DNA from 3 places in the Telluria sp. LT2P80 genome. Region 1 is predicted to be linked to each of the others. Evidence: predicted binding sites of a transcription regulator. Region 1 holds the regulator's gene; each other region holds the start of a gene.
What was found. Region 1 encodes LexA, which represses DNA repair genes until DNA is damaged. Its sites were predicted from a motif close to ACTGTATNNNNATACAGT; they were not measured.
Positions count from the first base shown of each region.

Region 1 (5,952 bases):
TACAGGAAGATGATGACGTCGGCATCCTGCTCGATTGCGCCGGATTCGCGCAAGTCGGACATCACGGGGCGTTTGTTCGGCCGTTGCTCCAGCGAGCGGTTCAGCTGCGACAGCGCCACCACCGGGCACTGCAGCTCTTTGGCCAGGCCCTTGAGCGAGCGCGAAATTTCCGAGATTTCAGCCGTGCGGTTGTCGCCCGGCTGGCTACCCTGCATCAGCTGCAGGTAGTCGACGATGATCAGCCCCAGCTTGCCGCACTGGCGTGCCAGGCGCCGCGCACGTGCCCGCATCTCGATCGGGTTCAGCGCCGGGGTTTCGTCGATGTACAGCTGGGCGTCGTTCATCTTCTGGATGGCGTGCGTCAGGCGCGGCCAATCCTCGTCGTTCAGGCGGCCCGTACGCAGGCGGTGCTGGTCGAGCTGGCCGACCGAACCCAGCATACGCATCGCCAGCTGGGTGCCGCCCATCTCCATCGAGAAGATCGCCACTGGCAGCCCGGCTTCGATGGCGACGTTCTCGCCGATATTGACCGAGAACGCGGTCTTGCCCATCGACGGACGGCCGGCAACGATGACGAGGTCGCCCGGCTGCAGGCCCGACGTCATGCGGTCGAGGTCGATGAAGCCGGTCGGCACGCCGGTGATCTCACCCTGATTCTCGCGGCTGTAGAGTTCGTCAATGCGCTCGACGACCTGCGTCAGCAGCGGCTGGATCGGATTCCAGCCCTGCTGGCCGCGCGAGCCGGATTCGGCGATGGCAAAGATCTTGGACTCGGCTTCGTCGAGCATCTGCTTGACTTCCTTGCCCTGCGGATTGAACGCATTGCCCGAGATTTCATCGGCCACGGTGATCAGCTTGCGCAGGATGCCGCGGTCGCGCACGATCTCGGCGTAGCGCCGGATATTCGCGGCGGACGGCGTGTTCTGCGCCATCGCATTCAAGTATTGCAGGCCGCCCACGTCATCGGCCTTGCCGAGCTGATTGCAGGCTTCGTACACGGTGATCACGTCGGCCGGCTTGCCGCCGTTAATCAGGCGCACCATCTGTTCGAAGATGATGCGGTGGTCGTAGCGGTAGAAGTCTTCCGCGTTCATGAAGTCGGCGATACGGTCCCACGCGGCGTTATCGCGCAGCAGGCCGCCAATGACGGACTGCTCGGCTTCGATGGAGTGCGGGGGGATGCGCAGGGCGTCGAGTTGCGGATCTGGAGATGCTGCGTTCATGGGCGGGATTATACCTTTTCCAGTCCTGTGACTGACATGGTTGGAAAGCCGAAAAGCAAAAAAGCCGGGCGAACCCGGCTTTTTCAGAACTGCGTGCTCAGCACATGTACGGCGTGTGCTTAGGCAGCTTCGCCCACAACGGCGACGGTGATTTCCGACACGACGTCGGTGTGCAGAGCGACTGCAACCGGGAATTCGCCGGTGGTTTTCAAAGGGCCGGTCGGCAGGCGCACTTGCGACTTCTCGACAGCGAAACCTTGCTTGGTCAGCGCTTCGGCGATGTCGAAGTTGGTGACCGAACCGAACAGACGGCCATCAACGCCGGCTTTCTGGCCGATGGTGACGGTCATGCCGCTCAGCTTGTCGCCTTCTGCCTGGGCAGCCGACAGCTTTTCAGCTGCTGCTTTTTCCAGTTCAGCGCGCTTGGCTTCGAACTCGGCGACGGCGCCGGCGGTAGCGCGGCGGGCCATCTTTTGTGGGATCAGGAAGTTACGTGCGTAACCGTCCTTGACCTTGACGACGTCGCCCAGGTTGCCGACGTTGACTACTTTTTCCAACAGAATGATTTGCATAGTGATCTCCAGATGTCTGACTGTCGTGACCGACGATTAACCGTGGTGCAGGTCGGTGTACGGCAGCAGCGCAAGGTAGCGTGCGCGCTTGATCGCGGTGTCGACCTGACGCTGGTAGTGCGCCTTGGTGCCGGTCAGACGTGCTGGCATGATCTTGCCGTTTTCCTGGACGAAGTCCTTCAGGGTGTCGACGTCCTTGTAGTCCACCTGCTCAACGCCAGCGGCGGTGAAGCGGCAGAATTTCTTGCGCTTGAACAGCGGGTTTTGCTGTTTGCGCTTCTCTTTGAGTTTCGCTTTGTTTTTGTCGAACTTTTTACCGAATGCCATTTGAGGCTCCTGTATCTAAATTGCCGGGTTAAGCGGCACTGAAATCAATGATGTGAAACACCAGGGCTTTGCTGTTGCGATTTTTCCGTGCAAGAAATCCGTTGAACCTGTAGCTGGCGCCCAATTCGGCGCTGGCAAACCTGCCCGAAATCTCGCCCGCGGCGAACGCAGGGACTTCGAACGCGACCGACCTTTCGACTCCGGCCTCTTCCTGCTGCGATTCGTGCATCAGGACGGCTGAAACGATTGGCACACCGGCCGGGGTGTAACGCAGTACGTCGCGCTCGGCGATGGTCGCCATGAGCTGGAGGTGGTTTGCGCTGTGCACCCGGTATTACTGGTTACTACGAATAACTGGGAAAAACTTAAGCAGCAGCAGGCGCTGGCGCAGCGGCTGGAGCGGCTGCTGGCGCAGCGGCTTCGGCACGGTGGCTCTTGGCTGCGTCTTCGCGCTGCACCGATTTCATCATCGGCGACGGTGCGGTTTCAGCTTTTTTCAGCTTGACGGTCAGGTGACGCAGAACCGCATCATTGAACTTGAATGCAGTTTCCAGCTCGACCAGGGTCTCGTTGTCGCATTCGATGTTCAGGCAGATGTAGTGTGCTTTTGGCAGCTTCTGGATCTGGTATGCCATCTGGCGGCGGCCCCAGTCTTCAACGCGATGGATGTTACCGCCGCGGCTGGTCACCGTGGTCTTGTAACGCTCGATCATCGCCGGGACTTGTTCGCTCTGGTCCGGATGGACGATAAACACGATTTCATAATGACGCATGCATTACTCCTTGAGGACGTTTAACAAATGCCCACCTCGGCGTCAAGACGAGTGTGGGAAGGGAAAGCCGGCAATTATAACCCGAATATCGGTGACTTGGAAACCCCCGATGATGCGTTATCGCCTCGTTTGGCGCCGCAACGGGCATATCTGACTCGACAATTCCACGGTTTTGACGGCTGTTTGCACTCTGAATCGCGATTTTCGCGATATTTTTTGCGTTTCCCCTTGCGCGCGCGAGAATACTGTACAAAAATACAGGTTACATACATAACCGGTTGCTGTAACACATTTATGCTAAAGCTCACTGCACGGCAAGAACAGATCCTGAACCTGATCAAGGAAGCGATCGAGAACACCGGTTTCCCTCCGACCCGGGCTGAAATCGCTTCTGAATTGGGTTTCCGCTCGGCCAATGCGGCTGAAGAACATCTGCAAGCACTGGCGCGCAAGGGCGCCATCGAAATTTCGCCCGGCACGTCGCGCGGCATCCGCCTGATCGGCGCGAGCGTCGAGGCGATCCCGATGCCGCCGCCGTCGTTCATGTCGCTGCCGCTGGTCGGGCGCGTCGCAGCGGGCAATCCCATCCTGGCGCAAGAGCACGTTGAAGCCACCTACAACGTCGACGCGGCCATGTTCGCGGCGCGGCCCGATTTTCTGCTGAAGGTCAAGGGCTGGTCGATGCGCGATGCCGGCATCATGGATGGCGACTTTTTGGCGGTCAAGAAAATCGACAGCGCCAAAAACGGGCAGATCGTTGTTGCGCGCCTGGGCGACGAAGTCACGGTCAAGCGCTATCGCAAGACGGGCGACCTGGTCGAACTGCTGCCAGAGAACCCCGACTTCAACATCATTGCCGTCTCGCCGGACGAAGAGTTTGCGCTTGAAGGCCTGGCTGTCGGCCTGATGCGTAGCTGGAACTGATGGAACGGCGCCGGTCTCCCCGGCCGGCGCTTGCTTTACCCGGCCTTGCCCTACCCGGCATTGCTTAGTTCGACGCCTTCTTCACCACGGCATTGTGCTGGTTGATGAATGCCTCGGTGGCATTGCGCCACGCTGCAAAATCCGCCAGGATCATCTTTGAATTGACCTTCGCGCCTTCCGCGATATTCTGCCGCACCTGTTCCAGGTAGGCTGCCGAGGCGTCCGCCTCCTGCTTGTTCATCAGCTTGGCAATATCAGCCGGGATCTTCTTGGTCAGCGGCGACTGCGCGTTCAAATTCGTCACCATCTTGTTGTAGCAATCCTGCCAGCCGGTCACCAGCTTGTTGACGCGATCGATCTCGTCATTCACCTTCGACACGGCCGGAATGCGCGGCGACGGGCAGCGGTATTCGCCCGACTGCAGCTCGGCGCCGTCGTAGCCCTTGATCCAGTAATCGATTTCGGCGCGCTTCGTGACACGCTGCTCCATGACGACCAGCGATTGGGCCGCGACCTTGTTGCCCTTGGCGGCCGACTTCTCGAACAACGCCTTGGCCGCCGCCTCGTCAACGGTGCCCGCTTCGCCATACCAGTACATCTGGCCCAGTTGCTGCTGTGCCTGCGGATTGCCGGCATTGGCCAGCTTGGTATAGAGCTTGAGCGCGCCCGCGTAATCCTTCTTTTCGAACAGCGCGTTGGCGTCTTCCAGCTCGCCCGCATAGGCGGCGCTGGCAATAGTCAGAGAAAGGCAGAGCAGGAAACGTTTCATGGGCATCCGAAGAAAATGACAAGCTGACGATGGGGCATCATAGCCCCCTTTTACAGCGGGACTCAACCGTAAAAATGACAAGGCCGGCATTGCGCCGGCCTTCTTTGCATGGCTTTACGCCGCGCGGTAACGCCACGCGGTAACGCCGCGCGGTAACGCTACGCGGTAACGCCGCGCGGTACGCCGTACTTACGCGTCCAGCGCCTGGCGGAAGTCTTCGACCAGGTCGTCGGTGTCCTCGATGCCCACCGACACACGGATCAGCGACTCGGCAATGCCCATGCTGGCACGGCGCTCGGCGCCCATCTCGAAGAAGATCGTGTGGGCCACCGGAATGACCAGCGTGCGGTTGTCACCCAGGTTCGACGCAGGAATCGCCAGCTGCAGGCGGTTGAGGTAATCGAACGGATCGATGGACTCGTGCAGTTCGAAGCTGAGCAGCGAACCACCGGCGCGAAACAGCGACGTGACGATACCGTGTTGCGGATGCGACGCCAGGCCCGGATAGTGGACCTTTGCCACGCGCTCATCCGCCTCGAGCATCGTGGCCAGCGCCAGTGCATTGGCGCAGGTGCGGGTCATGCGCAGCGCCAGTGTCTCGGCGCCAACGGCGATGTGATGCGCCGCTTCCGGCCCGAGCGACGCGCCGAAGTCGCGCAGCGCTTTCGCACGCAGCTGCGCCATGCCCTGGGCGTGCGCCGGCTGCTTGCGGAAATTCGGTGCGATGTTCGGATACGCGCTCCAGTCGAACAGACCGGTATCGGTCAGCGCGCCGCCCAGCGCGATGCCGTGGCCGCCAATCGACTTGGTCAGCGAGTTGACCACGAGACCGGCGCCCACGCTCTTCGGGCGGAACAGCCATGGCGACGTCATCGTGTTGTCGACCACGTACAGGATGCCCCGCTCACGGCACAGCTCGCCGATGCGGGCCAGGTCCGCCACTTGCGTGCGCGGATTGGCGATCGTCTCGACAAACACCATGCGCGTGTTCGGCGTCAAGGCTGCTTCCACCTGCGCCACGTCGGTCGCATCGACAAAGGCGACATCGACGCCCTGCCCCGCCACCGTCTGCCACAGGCTGTTGGTGTTACCGAACAGGAAGCTCGACGAAACGATGGCGTCGCCTGCCTTGAGCAGCGCCTGGAACAGCGCGCCGATGGCCGCCATGCCGGTGCCGAAGCACAGCGTGGCGACGCCATCTTCCATCTTGCTGACCTTGTCCTCGAGCGCGCTGATGGTGGGATTGCCCTGGCGACCGTAACGGAAGCCCGGCTCCTTGCCCTGGAACACGGACGCCAGTTGACGCGCATCCGTATAGCCGAACGCGACCGACGTGTGAATCGGCTTGTGCAGCGAACCATGCT
Region 1 is NZ_JCASIO010000001.1:611,638-617,589, forward strand. It holds gene AC56LW_RS02750 (replicative DNA helicase) at 1-1,223, opposite strand, end outside; gene rplI (50S ribosomal protein L9) at 1,343-1,795, opposite strand; gene rpsR (30S ribosomal protein S18) at 1,832-2,122, opposite strand; gene priB (primosomal replication protein N) at 2,151-2,450, opposite strand; gene rpsF (30S ribosomal protein S6) at 2,488-2,895, opposite strand; gene lexA (transcriptional repressor LexA) at 3,190-3,819, shown strand; gene AC56LW_RS02780 (tetratricopeptide repeat protein) at 3,884-4,588, opposite strand; gene AC56LW_RS02785 (cystathionine gamma-synthase family protein) at 4,778-5,952, opposite strand, start outside.

Region 2 (5,952 bases), 810 kb from region 1:
GATACACAGGGCGAGGCCGCCCTGCGTGGCTGGCTCGATCAGGTCAGCCCGCCACCGGCACGCCCTTGCCCGCCCAGCCCGTCTTCATGAAGCGCGCCAGCAGCGGCTGTTTGGCAGGCGCTGCTGGCGGCAGCCTCGCGTCGACCACGTTCGCCCATTGGTCGGCCAGCTGCTCGCAGGTGGCGCGCAGCACCGGGTCGATCGTCGGCAGACGCGCCAGCGCGCACAGATGGCGCTCGATCACGGACGCCAGCTTGACGCACGGCGGCTCGCCGTCGCCCTTCGCGCTGTAATGCGACATCAGGTGCAGGAGCGAGGCGACCAGCAGCGTGTCCTGGTTGCGCGGCTCGCCCTCTGTGGATGGCATGGTGGGTGTGGGGGAAATCGTCATGCGAAGCGCTCCATGGACCAGAACAAGACAATGAGATGAGAATGATTCTCATTCATTATTCCCGTGTCACACGGCGAAAGCAAGCGATTTCGTGCTACAGGCGCGTCTCGCGCGCAGCACGCAGGAATTCATCCAGCACCGGCGTGCAATCGAGCAGGTCGACGCCGCCCGCGCGGTGGAATTCGGGGTGCCATTGCAAGCCCATGACGAAGTTGGCGCGCTGGTAGCGGATCGCCTCGATGATGCCGTCCGGTTCGGACATGGCTTCGATGCGAACATCGCGCCCCAGGTCCTTGACGGCCTGGTGGTGAATCGAGTTGACCATCGCCTGCTGGATGTTGGGGAACATGCGGCCGAGCGATGAGCCCTTGGGAAACACGATCGCATGGCGATGGGCGTCGTACAGGTCATGCACATGCGCCAGCGCGTCGGGACGGTCGGTGGCGACGTCCTGGTGCAGCGTGCCGCCAAAGGCCACGTTGATCAGCTGGCAGCCACGGCACACGCCCAGCACCGGTTTGCCGGCGTCGACGAATTCGTGCAGCAGTTCGAGCTCGTACACGTCGCGTGCGCGGTCGCCGCTCCATTCGGGACGCGTGGGCGTTTCGGAATAGGTTTGCGGGGCGACGTCAGCCCCGCCCTGCAGCACCAGGCCATCCAGATGACGCGCATAGTGGCGCAGCGTGATGTTGCTGGGGTGGAGCAAGCCGTTGGTATTGACCGTCGGGATCATGAACACCAGCACGTCGCGCGACATGACCCACTGGGCGATGGATTCCTCGAGATACTGCAGGTTCTTGCTCAGCAGCCCCTTGGCGCCCGCCTCGGGATGAAAGATGCGGGCCGAGACACCGATGTGCAGCGTGCGCTGCATGATGTCGCGACTGAAGCGTTCACGCAGCGAGCGAAAGCGCGAGGTGATGACCCGGCCGGCCAGGGCCACCGGGTTGTCGCCATCGCGCAGGTAGCGGGCCGGCCCGCGTGCGTGCTGGCCGCCGCTGGCGCGCCGGTCGGGCACGCGCACGCGCGTCTCGCGACGTTCATCGATATCCGCCTCTGGCGAGGGGTCGTCTGGATTGCGCTTGATGGGGTCGTCTTCGGTCATGTCAATAATATAACTTCGGCAATGCTGCGCACGATTCAAAGTTGTTACAAAAGGTCGCCATGCGCTCAGACCGGCACATCGAGCAGCTTCTGGAAGGTCAGCATCAGGTGGCGCCCCGCCACGGGCGTCTCGAGCAGGCCGCGCGCGCCGGCCAGCCGGGCGCGGGCGCTGTCGTACTGAAACGATGGCGCGACCATGAACACCACGGGCGTGCGCCCCGCGCCGGCCTGCGCCTTGATCGATGAGCACAGCGCATACGGTTCGATGCCCGGGGCGGCCGTGTTGATCAGGACCAGCGCCACCGGCGTCTCGTCGCACAGGCGCACGGCGGCGGCCCGGCTGTCGGTCCATTCGACGCCGATCCGGCGCGGCTCGAGCACCTGCGCCACCCGGTTGCGCAGGTTGCACGCCTGATCGACGATCAATACCGGGCCATCGACGGGGCCACGGCGCAGTCGCGTGTAGAATGCGGGCGTTTCGAGATCCGGCCCCAGGCGCGGACGGCGGCGGCGTTCGGCCAGCACGCGGCGCGCACGGGCACCCTGCTGGGCCAGCGCATGCACGCGCGTGTCGAGCAGTTCGGCCAGCCGCCCGTGCAGCGTCCGTTGGTCAAGCGGGTGGGTCAGGGTTGGCCAACAAGTGGCGTCACTGTCGCCGATGACCAGTGCCGGTTGCAGCGCATCGGGAGGCTGGCACGCCAGTTGTGCCAGCGCAAACGGGTTGTCGCCATTCGCAATCAGCAGGTCCGGCTCTTGCAAACTGTCGGCATGCAGGCAAGAATACGACGGCCCGGCGCCCGGCGCGTCTTCGAGCAGCGCCGCCAGCCGGGCGGTTTCAACCGGATCAAAGCCGATCGGACGCACGGTGAACAGACAATGGGATCGCTGCATCAAGCCCCACCCTTCTTGCATCGATTATGTATTTACAGCGTAATCTAGCACAAAGGTGCAAGGCGAAAAGCACGACATAAGCGCAAAATACTGTATATTTATACAGTTAAAAAGCATTTCCTTTTCCGCTCGACAAGATAGAATGCCAACGCATTCTACAAATACTCTTCAAGATGGCCTCCAAGAAACCCGCTCCAGACTACAGCGAATCATCCATCCGCGTCCTCAAGGGACTCGAACCTGTGAAACAGCGTCCGGGCATGTACACCCGCACGGAAAATCCGCTTCACATCATCCAGGAAGTGATCGACAACGCCTCCGATGAGGCGCTGGGTGGCTATTGCAAGAACATCAGCGTCACGATGAACCCGGACGGCTCGATCACGGTCGAAGATGACGGCCGCGGCATCCCGGTCGGCATCCACCCCGAAGAAGGTGTGTCCACGGTCGAGATCGTGTTCACGCGCCTGCACGCCGGCGGCAAATTCGACAAGGGCTCGGGCGGCGCGTATGCGTTCTCGGGCGGCCTGCACGGCGTCGGCGTGTCGGTTACCAATGCGCTGTCCAAGCGCCTCGAGATCGAGGTCTGGCGCAAGGACGATCAAGGCAACGGCCAGCACAAACTGGTGTTCGCTGCCGGCGACGTGATCGAACCCCTCACCTCCGCACCGTTCGAGCGCGGCGGCAAGAAGAACGGCACGCGCGTCACGGCCTGGCCGGATGGCAAGTACTTCGATTCGCCGACCATCCCGATGGGTGACCTGCAACGCCTGCTGCGCTCGAAAGCCGTGCTGCTGCCGGGCGTGACAGTCACGCTCACGAACGCCAAGGGCGAAGTGCAGACCTGGCGCTACGACGAGGGCCTGCGCGGCTACCTGACCGAGGCGCTGGCGCAAAGCTCCACCGGCGAAACCCTGATCCCGCTGTTCGAAGGCGCGCAGTACGCGGCCGCCGGCGACGACAGTTTTGCCGAAGGCGAAGGCGCGGCCTGGGTCGTGGCCTGGACCGAAGAAGGCGGCGTGGTGCGTGAATCCTACGTCAACCTGATCCCCACCGTCAGCGGCGGCACGCACGAAGCGGGCCTGCGCGACGGCCTGTATGGCGCCGTCAAGAACTTCGTCGAGCTGCATGGCCTGCTGCCGAAAGGCGTCAAGCTGCTGCCCGAGGACGTGTTCGCGCGCGTCTCGTTCGTGCTGTCGGCCAAGGTACTGGACCCGCAGTTCCAGGGCCAGACGAAAGAACGCCTGAATTCGCGCGACGCGCTCAAGCTGGTCTCGACCTTCACCAAGCCGCCGCTCGAACTGTGGCTGAACCAGCACGTCGAATACGGCAAGAAGCTGGCCGAACTCGTGATCCGCCAGGCGCAATCGCGCCTGCGCTCGCTGCAGAAAGTCGAAAAGAAAAAATCGTCGGGCGTGGCCGTGTTGCCGGGCAAACTGACCGATTGCGAATCGAACGACATCACGCGCAACGAGCTGTTCCTGGTCGAGGGCGACTCGGCCGGCGGCTCGGCCAAGATGGGCCGCGACAAGGAATTCCAGGCCATCCTGCCGCTGCGCGGCAAGGTGCTCAACTCGTGGGAAACCGACCGCGACCGCCTGTTCGCCAACAATGAAATCCACGATATCTCGGTGGCGATCGGCGTTGATCCGCACAGCGCGGGCGACTCGCCCGACCTGACCGGTCTGCGCTACGGCAAGATCTGCATCCTGTCCGACGCCGACGTCGACGGCTCGCACATCCAGGTACTGCTGCTCACTTTGTTCTTCAAACATTTTCCGGCGCTGTTCGCGAACGGGAACATCTGCATCGCGCGCCCGCCGCTGTTCCGCGTCGACGTGCCGGCGCGCGGCAAGAAGCCGATCCAGAAGCTGTATGCGCTCGATTCCGGCGAGCTGCTGGCGATCGAAGACAAGCTGAAAAAAGAAGGCCTGAAGGAAGGCGTGTGGAGCATCTCGCGCTTCAAGGGCCTGGGCGAGATGAACGCCGAGCAGCTGTGGGAAACGACGATGAACCCGGACACGCGCCGCCTGCTGCCCGTGTTTTTGGGCGAGTACGACCACGCCGAATCGTCGGCACGCTTCAATATGCTGATGGGCAAAGGCGAAGCCGCCGCGCGCCGCGCCTGGATCGAAGAACACGGAAACGAGACCGAGGCCGATATCTAATATGCCGCACCGGCCATCCGCCCCGCGCGCAACAGAACAGACACCATGACGAACCAACCAAGTCTCTTTGAACAGCAACACGAGCCGTCCGACGTCGAGACGCTCACCCTCTCCACTTTCGCCGAGCGCGCCTACCTCGACTACGCCGTTTCGGTGGTCAAGGGCCGCGCGCTGCCGGACGTGTCGGACGGCCAGAAGCCGGTCCAGCGCCGCATCCTGTATGCGATGAATGAACTGGGCCTGGGCCCGACCGCCAAGCCGCGCAAGTCGGCGGCCGTGGTCGGCGACGTGCTCGGCAAACTGCACCCGCACGGCGACCAGTCGGTGTACGACGCGCTGGTGCGCATGGCGCAGGACTTCTCGCTGCGCTACCCGCTGATCGATGGCCAGGGCAACTTCGGCTCACGCGATGGCGACGGCGCCGCCGCGATGCGTTACACCGAAGCGCGACTGACGCCGATCGCCCGCATCCTGATGGATGAAATCGACATGGGCACGGTCGACTCGCAGCCCAACTACGACGGCTCGACCACCGAGCCGCGCACACTGCCGGCGCGCCTGCCGATGGTGCTGCTTAACGGCGCCTCGGGCATCGCGGTCGGCCTGGCCACCGAGATCCCGTCGCACAATCTGCGCGAAGTGGCTGCCGCCGCTGTCGCCATGATCCGCAATCCGAAGATGTCGCACGCCGAGCTGATGACCATCGTGCCCGGCCCCGACTTCCCGGGCGGCGGCCAGATCATCACGCCGGCCACCAGCATCGCCGACATGTACGCGGTGGGCCGCGGTTCGATGAAGGTGCGTGCGCGCTGGAAGATCGAAGAACTGGCGCGCGGCCAGTGGCAGGCGATCGTCTACGAACTGCCGCCGGGCTGCTCGTCGCAGCGCGTGCTCGAAGAAATCGAAGAACTGACCAACCCGAAGGTCAAGGCCGGCAAGAAGGCGCTGCTGCCCGAGCAGCTCGCGCTGAAGAACACGGTATTGGGCGCGCTCGACACGGTGCGCGACGAATCGGGCCGCGAAGCCGCGGTGCGCCTGGTGTTCGAGCCGAAGTCGAAGAACCAGGACCAGAACGAATTCATGCTGATGCTGCTCGCGCACACGTCGCTCGAGTCGTCCAGCCCGATCAATATGGTGATGATCGGCGGCGACGGCCGTCCGCGTCAAAAAGGCCTGGGCACGATCATCCAGGAGTGGATCGACTATCGCTTCACGACGATCCGCCGCCGCACCGATTTCAAGCTGGCCAAGGTCAACGACCGCATCCACATCCTGGAAGGCCGCGAGACGGTCCTGCTGAACATCGACAAGGTCATCGCCATCATCCGCAACTCGGACGAACCGAAGGCCGCGCTGATCGAGGAATTCCGCCTGAGCGAACGCCAGGCCGAAGACATC
Region 2 is NZ_JCASIO010000001.1:1,418,840-1,424,791, forward strand. It holds gene AC56LW_RS06205 (ArsR/SmtB family transcription factor) at 1-90, shown strand, start outside; gene AC56LW_RS06210 (hypothetical protein) at 44-391, opposite strand; gene AC56LW_RS06215 (gamma-glutamyl-gamma-aminobutyrate hydrolase family protein) at 486-1,496, opposite strand; gene AC56LW_RS06220 (response regulator) at 1,562-2,386, opposite strand; gene AC56LW_RS06225 (DNA topoisomerase IV subunit B) at 2,560-4,554, shown strand; gene parC (DNA topoisomerase IV subunit A) at 4,600-5,952, shown strand, end outside.
Region 2: the regulator LexA is predicted to act here: its motif matches at 2,476-2,493, upstream of AC56LW_RS06225 (DNA topoisomerase IV subunit B).

Region 3 (5,952 bases), on a different contig from region 1:
CCAGCAGCAGCAGCTTCGAGATCGTCACCCGTTTCTGGGTCGACGCGCCCGGTTCCACCATCTTGTAATACACGTCGTGCGACAGCGCGTTGGAAATGGCCAGCAGCAGGCCGTCGGCCGTGGACAGCGCCGCCGCCAGGCCGCCGGCCGCGACCAGGCCCGAGATCACGTACGGCAGGCCGCCGATTTCGGGCGTGGCCAGCACCAGCACGTCGGCGTCAATGGCAAATTCGGCCAGCTGCACGATGCCGTCACCGTTGATATCCGCCACGCTGATCAGGGGATTGGCCTTGTCGACATTGGCCCAGTATGAAATCCAGGTCGGCAGCGACGAGAAATCGCTGCCCACGAGCGACGTATAGATGTCGTACTTGGCGAGCACGGCCAGCGCGGGAATCGTCAGGTACACCAGCAGGATGAAGAACAGCGTCCAGAACACCGACACGCGCGTCTCGTGCACCGAGGGCGTGGTGTAGGCGCGCATCAGGATGTGGGGCAGGGCGGCGGTGCCGAACATCAGGCAGAACACCACGGCCAGAAAATTGTTGCGGCGCGCGTCGGATTCTTCCGGCGTGGCGCCGGGGAACGGCTGCGCATGCGGCTCGGGCGGGCGTGCCCGTGCCAGGTTAGCGTCACGCCGTTCGAGCCACAGCGCACGGGCATCGTCGACCGAGTTGGGGTAGGTGGTCAGCGCGCGCTCGGCCTGGCGCACTTCGGTCAGCGAGGCGTTGCGCGCGCGGGCTGCGGCCAGCTGGCGCTGGGCATCGAGCTTGCCGGCTTCCCACGATTCGGGCAGGGCCGCCACGCGCGCCGCGTAGCCGTCGGCGCGGCGCAGGAATTCGGCGCGCACCTGGGCTTCGCGCGGGTCCTTCGCCAGTTCGGCTTCGCGCGCGGTGAGCTTGGGCAGGAGCGATCCGTACGCCACCTGCGGGATCGGATTGTCGGCGTGCTTCACCGACAGCCACATGGTCGGAATCAGAAACGCGACCAGCAGGATGATGTACTGCGCCACCTGGGTCCAGGTGATGGCGCGCATCCCGCCCAGGAACGAGCAGACCAGGATGCTCGCCAGGCCCAGGAAAATCCCGACTGAAAAATCGACGCCGGTAAAGCGCGACGCGATCAGGCCGACCGCATAGATCTGCGCCACGACGTACGTGAACGAGACGAGGATGGTGGCGCTCACGGCCAGCGCCCGCACCGGGCCGCCACGGCCGCCCGCGCCGCCGCCGTAGCGCGCCGCCAGAAAATCGGGCACCGTGTACTGCGCAAACTTGCGCAGGTAGGGCGCGATCAGCAGCGCGACCAGCACGAAGCCGCCGGTCCAGCCCATGATGAAGGCCAGGCCGTCGAAGCCCTGCAGATACAGGCCCCCGGCCAGGCTGATGAAGCTGGCCGCCGAGATCCAGTCAGCCGCCGTCGCCATGCCGTTGAACATGGCCGGCACGCGCCGGCCGGCGACGTAGTATTCGGTGACGTTCGAGGTGCGGCAGATCACGCCGATGATCGCGTACAGGGCGATCGTGGCGAACATGAACAGGTAGCCGATCCACAGGCGCGGCATGCCTTCCTGCTCGAGCAGGGCGAGGGCCGCCAGGAACACCGCGAAGGCGCCGGTGTACGACAGGTAGTAGCGCGAGAGCTTCTTGAAATAGCCGTGCTTCACACCAGGCGTGGGGTTCGTGCTCATGGGCGAGGTTCCAGCGCGGCGTGGTAATCGCGGTCAAGCCGGCGCATGCGCCAGGCGTAGATGGCAATGATCGTCAGCGACACCAGCGCGGCGCCTTGCGCGGCCATGTAGAACGACAGCGGCCAGCCAAACACCTCGAAGCGCGCCAGCTCGCGCGCGAAGAACACGGTGCCGAAACCCGTGACGAGCCAGACGGCCAGCAACAGCAGCGACATGCGCCGCGTGCGGTCCCAGTGGATCGCGCGGGCCTGTTCCAGACGCGCACGCGCCATCGTGTCGGAAGTTGGTTCGGGGATGGAATCAGTCGGCATGGTCGGGTTCACCCACAGGCGGTGGGAAGGTCAGGCGAAACAGGCTGCCCGGAAAGCGCGGGGACACGCTGCGTGGATTATTGAAGATGTCGATGTCGGCGCCGTGCTGCTGCGCGATTTCGCGCACGATCGCCAGCCCCAGGCCGCTGCCCTGGGTATTGCTGCCCAAGATGCGGTAGAAGCGTTCGAACACGTGCAGGCGTTCGGTCGGCGCGATGCCGGGGCCGGTGTCTTCGACTTCGAGCAGCGCGTGCTCGCCGCTGCTGCGCACGCGTACCGTCACGCTGCCGCCAGCGGGCGTATAGCGCAGCGCATTGTCGATCAGGTTCGACAGCATCTCGCGCAGCATCAGCGGCTGGCCGGCGATCATCACCCGCTCGTCGTCATTGGCGGGCGGCTCGAAACCCAGGTCGATCTGGTGGGCGAACGATGCCTGCACCCAGTCCTGCACGGTCTCGCGCGCCACCGCGGCCAGGTCGATCTCGTCGAACGCCAGGCCCGCCTGCGGCTGGTTCTCGGCGCGCGCCAGGGCCAGCAGCTGGTTGATCAGGCGCGTGGCCGATTCCGAGCTCTTGGCCAGCTGCTCGAGCGAGCGGTGGATCTCGGCAGGATCGACTTCGCGCAGGGCCAGTTCGGATTGCATACGCATGCCCGCCAGCGGCGTTTTCATCTGGTGCGCGGCGTCGGCGATGAAGCGTTTCTGCATCTCCACCGTCTTGCCCAGGCGCTCGAGCATGTCGTTGAACGAGCCGACCAGCGGCGAGATTTCTTCGGGCACCTGGCGCGGATCGATCGGCGACAGATCGTCCTGCGGCCGCGCGCGGATGCGCTGCTGCAGCTCGGCCAACGGGCTCAGGCCGCGCGAGAGCGCGAACCAGACCAGCGCCAGGATCACCGGCAGGATGATGAACTGGGGCAGGATCACGCCCTTGATGATTTCATTGGCCAGGTGCGCGCGCTTGTCGAGCGTTTCGGCCACCTGCACCAGTGCCAGCGACGGCGTCGGTGATGCCGTGCGTTCGTGCAGCGGATCGAGATTTACGTAGGCATAGGCCACGCGGATCGGTGTGCCGTGGATGGTGTCGTTGCGAAATTCGACCGTGCCGCTGCGGGCCGGCTCGCCGGCGCGGTTGGCGCGCGGGCGCGGCAGGTCGCGGTCGCCGTCCAGGTGTTCGCCAGCCGGCCCGGCCAGCAGGTAATACACGCTGTCGACGTCGTCGGCACGCAGGATGTCGCGTCCGGCCGTGCGCAGCTGGCCGACCGTCTTGCCGTCCACGGTGCGGATCTGCTGGCCCAGCACCGTGACCCGGTCTTCGAGCGCATCGTCGAACGGCTGGTTGGCGATCGATTTCGCCACCAGATAGGTGATCGCGATGCTCATCGGCCACAGCAGCAGCAGCGGCGCGAGCATCCAGTCGAGGATTTCCCCAAACAGCGAGTGACGGATGTTTTCGTCCGGCTCGGGGTTGGGTGGAACGTAGAGCGGCTCGAACTGGTGCTGCTGCTGCGTGGGCTCGGGCGTGAAGCCGGCGTTCACTTGTCGGCAGCGGAGGTGGCGATACGGGCGTCGTTCGCAGCCGCAGCGGCTGCTGCGGCTGCGCTGGCCTCGGAGAATTTCTCGAGGCAATAGCCCAGGCCGCGCACGGTGGCAATGCGCACGCCGCCGACCTCGATCTTCTTGCGCAGGCGGTGCACATACACCTCGATGGCGTTGTTGGATACTTCTTCGCCCCATTCGCACAGGTGGTCGACCAGCTGCTCCTTGGAGACGAGGCGCCCGGTGCGCGCCAGCAGCACTTCGAGCAGGCCCAGCTCGCGCGCCGACAGATCGAGCATCTGGTCGTTGATGTAGGCGCTGCGGCCGACCTGGTCATAGACCAGCGGGCCATGGCGCACGACGGCCGCGCCGCCGCCGGCGCCGCGCCGGGTCAGTGCCCGCACGCGCGCTTCGAGCTCGGACAGCGCGAACGGCTTGGCCATGTAGTCGTCGGCGCCCAGGTCGAGACCCTCGACGCGCTGCTCGACCGAGTCGGCCGCAGTCAGGATCAATACAGGCAGCAGCGAGGCGCGGGCGCGCAGGCGGCGCAGCACTTCGAGCCCGGACATCTTCGGCAGGCCCAGGTCGAGAATGAGCAGATCGAACTCCTGCGTGGACAGGGCGGTATCGGCATCCTGGCCGTTCTTGACACAATCGATGGCATAGCCGGACTGGCGCAGGGAGCGCGTCAGGCCATCGGCAAGTACGCTATCATCTTCGGCGAGCAGAATTCGCATGGGGCACCTCTTATTGACGTTGTCGCTTGTTCATCGAACACGCGTGATCGAACCGGTTCTCATTGTGTTGGATTTACCGCCACAATGCGAGTCCCGAGCGATTGTTGGTAAGATAACCACGTCTTTTCGCTTGCAAAAACCACTGGATTTTTATACAGTACTGGCTCTTGAAGTGCGCGTGACCGCCCACACCTTGCCTACTCCACGACAGAAAGTACACCATGGACGACAAAAAAACCGCATTGAACGCCGCTGATAAGGGCAAGGCGCTGGCTGCCGCCCTGGCGCAGATTGAAAAGCAGTTCGGCAAGGGCTCGGTGATGCGCATGGATGCGAACACGCCGGTCGAAGAAGTGCAAACGGTTTCCACCGGCTCGCTGGGCCTGGACATCGCGCTGGGCGTCGGCGGCCTGCCGCGCGGCCGTATCGTCGAGATCTACGGTCCTGAATCGTCGGGTAAAACCACCCTGACGCTGCAAACCATCGCCCAGATGCAAAAGCTGGGTGGCACCTGCGCGTTCATCGACGCCGAGCACGCACTCGACGTCACCTACGCGCAAAAGCTCGGCATCAACCTGAGCGAGCTGCTGATCTCGCAGCCGGATACCGGCGAGCAGGCGCTTGAAATCACCGACGCGCTGGTACGCTCGGGCAGTGTCGACCTGGTCGTCATCGACTCGGTCGCGGCCCTGACGCCACGCGCCGAAATCGAAGGCGACATGGGTGACTCGCTGCCCGGCCTGCAGGCGCGCCTGATGTCGCAAGCGCTGCGCAAGCTCACCGGCTCGATCAACCGCACCAACACGCTGGTCATCTTCATCAACCAGATCCGCATGAAGATCGGCGTCATGTTCGGCAGCCCTGAGACCACCACCGGTGGTAACGCGCTGAAGTTCTACGCGTCGGTGCGCCTGGACATCCGTCGTACCGGCTCGATCAAGTCGGGTGACGAAGTGATCGGTAACGAAACCAAGGTCAAGGTCGTCAAGAACAAGATCGCCCCGCCATTCAAGGAAGCGCACTTCGACATTCTTTATGGAGAAGGCACGTCCCGTGAAGGCGAAATTCTGGATCTCGGCGCAGATAACAAAATCGTCGAGAAGTCGGGCTCGTGGTACAGCTACAACGGCGAGCGTATCGGTCAGGGTAAAGACAACGCGCGTCAGTTCCTGCGTGACCGTCCAGCCCTGGCGCGCGAGATCGAAAACAAGGTCCGTACCGCCTTGGGTGTGCGTGAGCTGCCACCGACGATCGGTGGTGACGACAAGCCGAAGCTGCAGGCGGTTGGTGAATAATCAGTTCGGCGCAGGGCGCGGTGGCAGCAGCTGGCCACCGGCGCCTGGCGCCATGCTGATGGGCTGACGTTACCCATGCGAGCACCCGTACTCAGTCTCAAGGGCCGCGCGCTGCGCTATCTGTCGCAGCGCGAACACAGCCGCTTCGAATTGCGCCGCAAGCTGTCCAAGTATGCGGAAGAGGGCGATGACGTCGATGCCCTGCTCGATTTCCTCGAAAAAAATAACTGGTTGTCACAGGAGCGCTTTGCCGAATCCCTGGTCAACCGTAAAGCGAGCCGTTATGGCGACAGTCGTGTGATGGCCGAATTGCAAAGTCATGGATTAACGGGCGAGGCCCTGGTCGACATCAAGGCCGGGCTGTCCGACAGCGAGACCGCGC
Region 3 is NZ_JCASIO010000007.1:137,394-143,345, reverse strand. It holds gene AC56LW_RS18065 (sodium:solute symporter family protein) at 1-1,690, opposite strand, end outside; gene AC56LW_RS18060 (DUF4212 domain-containing protein) at 1,687-2,001, opposite strand; gene AC56LW_RS18055 (sensor histidine kinase) at 1,991-3,538, opposite strand; gene AC56LW_RS18050 (response regulator) at 3,535-4,275, opposite strand; gene recA (recombinase RecA) at 4,497-5,570, shown strand; gene recX (recombination regulator RecX) at 5,646-5,952, shown strand, end outside.
Region 3: the regulator LexA is predicted to act here: its motif matches at 4,417-4,434, upstream of recA (recombinase RecA).